Regions from separate parts of the Actinoplanes sp. NPDC051388 genome, predicted to be linked through region 1. Evidence: riboswitches for the same ligand, from Rfam matches in the RefSeq annotation. Region 1 holds a riboswitch; the other holds the start of a gene.
The links. A riboswitch is a leader RNA that binds a small molecule or an ion and turns the genes downstream of it on or off. The one in region 1 is predicted to bind cyclic di-AMP.

Region 2: it holds a riboswitch for cyclic di-AMP, as region 1 does, so the genes downstream of both, ACZ6TI_RS28815 (C40 family peptidase) here and ACZ6TI_RS21160 (C40 family peptidase) in region 1, are expected to answer to the same signal.

What each region holds. Positions count from the first base shown of each region.
Region 1 is NZ_JBVJIP010000008.1:97,254-100,699, reverse strand. It holds gene ACZ6TI_RS21170 (type 1 glutamine amidotransferase) at 1-367, opposite strand, end outside; gene ACZ6TI_RS21165 (MurT ligase domain-containing protein) at 357-1,577, opposite strand; cyclic di-AMP (ydaO/yuaA leader) riboswitch at 1,988-2,170, shown strand; gene ACZ6TI_RS21160 (C40 family peptidase) at 2,177-2,986, shown strand; gene mraZ (division/cell wall cluster transcriptional repressor MraZ) at 3,373-3,446, shown strand, end outside.
Region 2 is NZ_JBVJIP010000012.1:216,175-219,620, forward strand. It holds gene ACZ6TI_RS28810 (sigma-70 family RNA polymerase sigma factor) at 208-1,209, shown strand; gene ACZ6TI_RS28815 (C40 family peptidase) at 1,277-2,221, opposite strand; cyclic di-AMP (ydaO/yuaA leader) riboswitch at 2,249-2,382, opposite strand; gene ACZ6TI_RS28820 (DUF3817 domain-containing protein) at 2,560-2,904, opposite strand; gene ACZ6TI_RS28825 (hypothetical protein) at 2,917-3,330, opposite strand; gene ACZ6TI_RS28830 (DUF6158 family protein) at 3,407-3,446, shown strand, end outside.

The DNA.
Region 1 (3,446 bases):
CCGAGGTCAGGTCGAGCAGGCCGAGGCCCTGAACTTTCGCCCCCTTGGCGAAGAAGGAGTGACCGAAAAGCTGGTAACCGGCGCAGATGGCCAGCACCGCGGCGCCCTGACCGACCGCCCGGTGCACGCCGCCGTCGGCGATCAGCCGCTGCGCCGCCAGCGCCTGCGGCCCGTCCTCGCCGCCACCGATCAGGTATATGTCGGCGGACGAGGGCATCGGCTGGTCGGAACGGACCTCGAGGGTCTGCGCCGGGATGCCGCGCAGGGCCGCCCGGTGCGCCAGGATCAGCATGTTGCCGCGGTCGCCGTACGTCGACAGCAGGTCCGGATAGATCCACACGATCCGGAGCGTGCTTTCAGTTGACACGGTCCAACTCCGCTCGGATGTCCTGGAATGCGGTGTAGTTCGCGATCACTTCGAGCCGCCCGGGCGGGGTTTCTCGGATCGCCTCGTCGAAGGTCTTAACGTGCCGGAACGGGACACGGTTCACCTCGAGCCGGACGGCCAGGTCGTACGCCCGGTCGCCGGTGATCAGCACGGGCCGGCCGCGCAGCGGGGAGAAGTCGACGTCATAGAGCCAGGACGTGTCGAAGCCGTCGGGGTCGCGCGCGTTGATGGAGAGCAGCGTCGGCGCCACGTCGGCCATGTCGAACGCCTCGAGCCAGCTCGCCGGGTTCTTGGCCAGCAGCAGCCGGATGTTGCGGCCGTCCCGGTCGACCTGCGCATAACGCCCGGCCACCGAGGTGACCGCGGCCAGGCGGGGCACACCCTCTATCGCGCGGACGCCGAACTCGGCGGCGGTGGCCAGCGCGGCGGCCGCGTTGCCCAGGTTGACCGTGCCGGGCAGCTGCAGCTTGACCAGGTGCCAGTCGCCGTTCGGGTCGACCACGCCGTCGTCCTCGACGACCCACTGCGCGTCCGGCCGGCGCAGCGGGCACCCCGTGCACCACCAGTCACCGTTGGCCCGCTCGATGGCGGAGCCGCACTCGGGGCAGACCCAGGAGTCGTCGTGCCAGCGCTGGCCGGCGCTGAACCAGGTGACGTGCGGGCTGGCGATCGCGCCCCAGACCACCATCGGGTCGTCCGCGTTGGCGATCACCCTGATGTCGGGGTGGCCGGCCAGCGCGGTCCGCCACATCTGCGCCATCATCGCGACCTCTTTGGCCCGGTCGAGCTGATCGCGGCTCAGGTTGAGCAGCGCGACCGCGCGCGGGGTGGTCTCGTCGATCACCCGAGCCAGGTAGTGCTCGTCCACCTCGAGCACCGCGAACGGCGTGGCGCCGGCCTTGGCCAGCGCCGACGTGTGCCCGGTGGGCATGTTGGCGCCGAACGAGTTGGTCGCCACCGGGCCCAGCACTCCCAGCGCCGCGGCGGTCAGCCGCGTCGTCGTGGTCTTGCCGTTGGTGCCCGAGACCAAGGCGATGGCACGCCCGTTGGCCAGGTTGCGCAGCAGGTCCGGGTCGATCTTCAGACCGATCCAGCCGCCGATCACCGAGCCGTCGCCGCGGCCCGCGGCGCGCGAGAGCGCGGCCGCCGTCCGCGAGACGGAACTCGCCACCTTGGCCCGCAGGGGCATCTTCCCGTCCGTCACGGTCGCGACAGTACCGGAAACGGACACCACGTCGAGTTGCCTCCAGGCGCCTCGGACGAACGGCCGGACGGAAACCGGCAGATGGGGCGGCTGATGAGATGAATGGTGGAGCCTTAACCCGTTCGTGATAGGGGCATCACACTTTATTTATGTGTTCTGATTCACTAGTCGACTTCGACAATCGGTAATGGCTTCGATGCGCAGTGCGTCGGCATTTTTCTCTGGACGATCACAAACCGGACACGCGTCGATGTGCCAATTACTCTGGGTCACTAATCACGCTCAGCGACCGTACGAAAAATCCGGTAGCAAGGTCTCGCCGGTGAGCGACCGCTCGCCGTTCGTGCGGATCCGGATCACGCCGAGCCCTGCCCCGGTCCGGTCCCGCGACCCGAGTAAGCGAAAGACCGAACATAGGCAGTGGGGGGCAGGGACGGGGGACCCATTTCCGGTCTCGCGAAGGTCGCCGCGAACCCGCGGTGATTCCTTCAGGCCTTGGGGTGAAGCCGCTAACGCGGCCGGGCAACCTTCCCGCCCGAACCCGACAGCTAACCTCGCAGGCGTGCCGGAGGGATATCTCTACCGTGCACGGAAGCAGTTCGAGCCGAGGTCGCCGCATCGGCACCGGCAGCATCGCACTGTCCCTGGGTCTCAGCCTCTGCGCCGGTCTGCTCGTGGCCGGCCAGCCCGCGGCTGCCGCTCCCGTCGCCGCCTCCACGTCGGTCGTGACGGCCGCCGCCGCGTTGCCCGCGGCGAAGGTGACCCAGAGCGTGAACACGCGGACCATCTCCTACGGCTCGACCGTGCGAGTGACCGCGAAGGTGATCAACCCGAAGACCGGCAAGGTCGTCACCACCGGAAAGGTCCGCCTCCAGGCGTACCGCAAGGGGTGGAAGACCTGGCAGACGAAGAGCCTGTCCAAGTCCGGCACGGTCACCTTCACCAGCAAGCCGCTCGTCACCGGCACCTACCGCACCGTGTTCCTCGGTGGCGGCGGGACGAAGGCCGGCGGCAGCAACTACATCAAGGTGACGGTCAAGGCGAGTGGCACGAAGGTGCTCGCCGAGGCCGCGAAGCACAAGGGCGCGCTGTACAAGTACGGCGCCGCGGGCCCGAAGCGCTTCGACTGCTCGGGGTTCACGCTCTACGTCTACAAGAAGACGACCGGGCGGAAGCTGCCGCACAAGGCGAACTCGCAGCAGAAGTACGGCAAGTCGGTCAGCAAGGGCGGCAAGAAGCCCGGTGACCTGATCATCTTCCGGTCCGGGTCGTACGGCTACCACGCCGCGGTCTACGCCGGCGGTGGCAAGATCTGGGACTCGCCGCACTCCGGCGCCCGGGTCTCCAAGCGCAAGATGATCGGCAGCAACTACGTGGTGCGCCGCCTCGTCTGAGGAGCGGCACCCGCCAGGTAGGTAGGACAGTGGGCGGGGCGTGATCCGGGATTCCCGGGTCGCGCCCCGCCACTGTCATTTCTCCTCTACTTCGCTCCCCGGATCCCTCCACAGCCCTCCCCGACGCCATTTCGGGCAGGGTTTCGTGCCCGGCTAGGCGCGATGTCGGGTTTAGGACCGCCGATCGAGGCGCAACTCCCTCCACTTCTCCTCCACGTCTCTGAGCTGCGCATTCATCCGCGAATCAATTTCAAGGACGGCGTCATTCCGGTTGCGAGTGGAGGGAAGTGGAGTAGAGTGGAGTGCAGTGGCAGGGGGGACCTGCCGGCCCGGAGTCGACTCGGCGGACCGCGAAACCGCCGGGCAAGGGCGTAGGGGGGTGGCCGATGTTTCTCGGCACGCATACCCCACGCCTGGACGAAAAGGGGCGGCTGATCCTTCCGGCGAAGTTCCGGGATGA
Region 2 (3,446 bases), on a different contig from region 1:
TGCGTGTGTCAACGCATCCAACGCCGGGTGCGGCTCCGAATGACTATGTGAGGGCGTTCCTCAGTAAGTATGCATCGGGCTCTCAGCCAGCGCTCAGACACTCGTGACACTTTCGATCCACCAGCCGGAATCACTGCGGGACGCCATCTGTTGTGGATGTAGCAGTTCGGCAATGGCTAGAACTGCGGACGTTACGGGGAGGGACTGATGGACGCAGGTATCGCCCGTAACAGGGTTAGTGAAGGCAATGAGGGGACCGTGGAGAGCGTGGAGAAGAACACCGTGATGCGGACCGATGAGGTTGCCGAGGAGCGCGACCTCGTTGGAGTGTACCTGCACGAAATCTCCCGGACGCCACTGTTGGACGCGGCCCGAGAGGTCGAACTCTCGAAGGCCATCGAAGCCGGCCTCTACGCCGAGCACCTGCTCGAAGAGGGCGAGGTCCGGCGGGGTGTCAGCCAGGAGGAGTTCGAGCGGCTGGTCACCGACGGGAAGCGCGCGAAGGACCTGTTCATCCGCGCCAACCTGCGGCTGGTCGTTTCGATCGCACGGCGTTACGTGCGATCCGGCATGCCGATGCTCGACTTGATTCAAGAGGGCAACACCGGCCTCGTCCGCGCCGTCGAGAAGTTCGACTACGAGCGCGGCTACAAGTTCTCGACGTACGCGACGTGGTGGATCCGTCAGGCGATCAGCCGGGCCATCGCGCAGCAGGAGCGCACCGTGCGCTTGCCCGTGCACCTGGTCGAGGACGTCAACCGGATGCGCAACGTCACCCGCCAGCTCGTTCGTGAGCTCGGCGCCGACCCGGAGCCGGCGCAGATCGCCAAGGCGCTGGGCGTGACGGTGGAGCGCGTCACCGAGCTCACCCGCTGGGCGCAGGACACGGTCTCGCTGGACACCCCGGTGGGCGACGACGGTGACACCAACCTCGGCGACCTGGTGGCCGACAGCGACGCCCCGTCGCCCGAGGAGATCGTGCTGACCGCACTGGAGCGGTCACGCATCGAGGGTCTGCTCAACCACCTGGACGACCGGTCGGCCGGCATCATGCGGGCGCGTTACGGGCTCGAGGACGGCCGGGAGCACTCGCTCACCGAGGTCGCCTCGCGGTTCTCGCTCTCCCGTGAGCGGATCCGCCAGCTGGAGATCCAGGCGCTGGGCCGGCTGCGTGAGCTGGCTCGGGCCGAGGGCCTGCAGGCCGCCTGATTCGGGTACGCGAAAAGGGCCGGTTCCCCGCGAGGGGAACCGGCCCTTTCGTTGTGCTCGTGGCCGGTTACTTGACCCGGCCGTACCCGGTCGGAGACATCACGGTGATCGAACGTTTCTTCACCGGCTCGCCGGCATGGGAGGCGTCGATCATCATGCCGCCGCCGACATAGAGCCCGACGTGCCCGCCGTTGCGGAAGAACACCAGGTCGCCCGGTTTCAGGTCGCCCTTGCTGATCGGAGTCGTCGCGCCGATCTGCGCGGAAGCCTTGTGCGGCAGCGACTTGCCCGCCGCACGCCAGGCCGCGGAGGTCAGGCCGGAGCAGTCGTAGCCGTTCGGGCCGTCGGCGCCGTACTTGTACATGACGCCGATCGCGTTGTAGGCGAACGAGACCGCCTTGCCCGCGGAACCGGCGATGTTCGGGATCGTGCCGGTGTACTTGCTGCCCGACGACGTCGCCTTGCCGTATGCCGCGGTGCGCATGGCGTACAGCTTCTTGAGGTCGTTCTCGATCTTCTTCTTGCGCTTGCTGAGCTCGTTCAGCTGAGCGGTCTGCTTGGTCTGCAGCGTCTTCAGGGCGGCCTGACGGGCGTCGTAGTCCTGCGTCGTCGCCGTGAAGTCGTTGATCTTGCGCTGCCGGTCACGGGTCATCTGCTCGATGACGCTCATCCGGTCGAGCAGGTTGCCGGGGCCGTTGAGCACGACGTTCACCGTGCCGATGTCGCCCTGCTTGTAGGCGGTCGCGGCGATCTCACCCATCTCGGCCGTGGCGACCTTGAGCGCCTCTTTGGCCGGACCGAGCGACTGCGTCAGCTTGAGCTGATCGCTCTTGGTCTTCGCGATGGTGATCTTCATGCCGTTGAACGACTCGACCACGTCCTCGAGATCGTCCGACGCCTTCTGGATCTGCTTGGTGAGCTCAGCCTTCGACGGCTCCGCGTGCGCGGCCGTCGCAGTGGTCCCGGTGATGGCCAGCGCCAGTGTGGCGACGGCGAGCGTCCGGAACCTCAAACGGGCGTGTGACAACGCTATGAGGCCTTTCTTCCGCCTGGCCGCCTACCGGGTTAGCTGACGGGTTCGGACGGAAGATGGTCCTACCGCTCGGGGGAGCGGATTCACCCCAGTTACCTGGTTCCCCGGCTCACCGGCTGTCCACTCCGCGGGCCCGATGGGGATGTGGGCCTCGGCGCGGTCGGCCGGATTGACTCGGCGGCGCTGGGCCGGCGCCACCGGAGGGTTGTGGCTGCAGACCGGACCAACCGCATCAACTTATCGGCGAATCTTAGAATTACAAGTTTTCTAAGAGTGACTTATGCCAATGGCAATGAGATGCGCACCAGTCCGTGTGTTTACGCTTTCAGAGCGTGACCTTCGGTGCCGGAATCGGACTTATCGGAATTGCCGCGAGCCCATTGATGTGACACTTTCCGCTCGGCCCAGAAGGACAGGAACGGGATCGTGCCGGCGAGCATGATCAGCAGCATCTGGGTGAGCGGCCACTGCAGGCGGCGGCCCAGGTCGAAGGTGGCCAGCACATAGAGGATGAAGAGGAAGCCGTGCGCCGGGCCGACGCCGGCGACCACGGCGTCGTTGTCGGCCAGGTATTTCAGCGGCATGCCCACCACGACCAGGAGGATCAGGACCACGCCGACGATCCAGGCGATGATCCGGTAGCGGGTGAGAGCTCCCTGCACTGTTCCTCGTCCTTATCTCTTGCTCTTGCCCGGGTAGTCGCCCGGCCTGGCGCCGGGATGGGTGGCCAGCCAGGCGAGGTAATCGTTGTAGGCGGTCAGCTCCGGATCGTCGGCATCGTCCCCGGCGGCGGGGCGGGCCGGCACCCGGATGGGGCGGCCGACCGTAACAGGCGAACCTGGCCGCCTTTCCACCTCTGGGGCGGGCGTGTCCTGCGGCTTCCCGTGGCGCTCGAGCTTGACCTCGCGCCACCACAGGAAGACGACGAAGCCCGCGAAGACCGGCCACTGGAACGCGTAACCCCAGCTGAGAGCGTTGCCCTCGGTGGCGCGCGTGTATTGCCACCAGCCGAGGCCGAGGAACGCCGGCACGAGGACGAGCGCGGCCACGTGGCGCGCTATCCAGGCCGGGGTCCACAGCCCTTTCATGCCTGTCAGCGTAGCCGTGGCGGTTTGGGCCCGGCCTGGGCGGGCATGGCTGTGCGGACCCGATCAGGAGGCCGAGATGACTGATCCCGAGTTCGTGGTGCAGGAGACCGGCATCG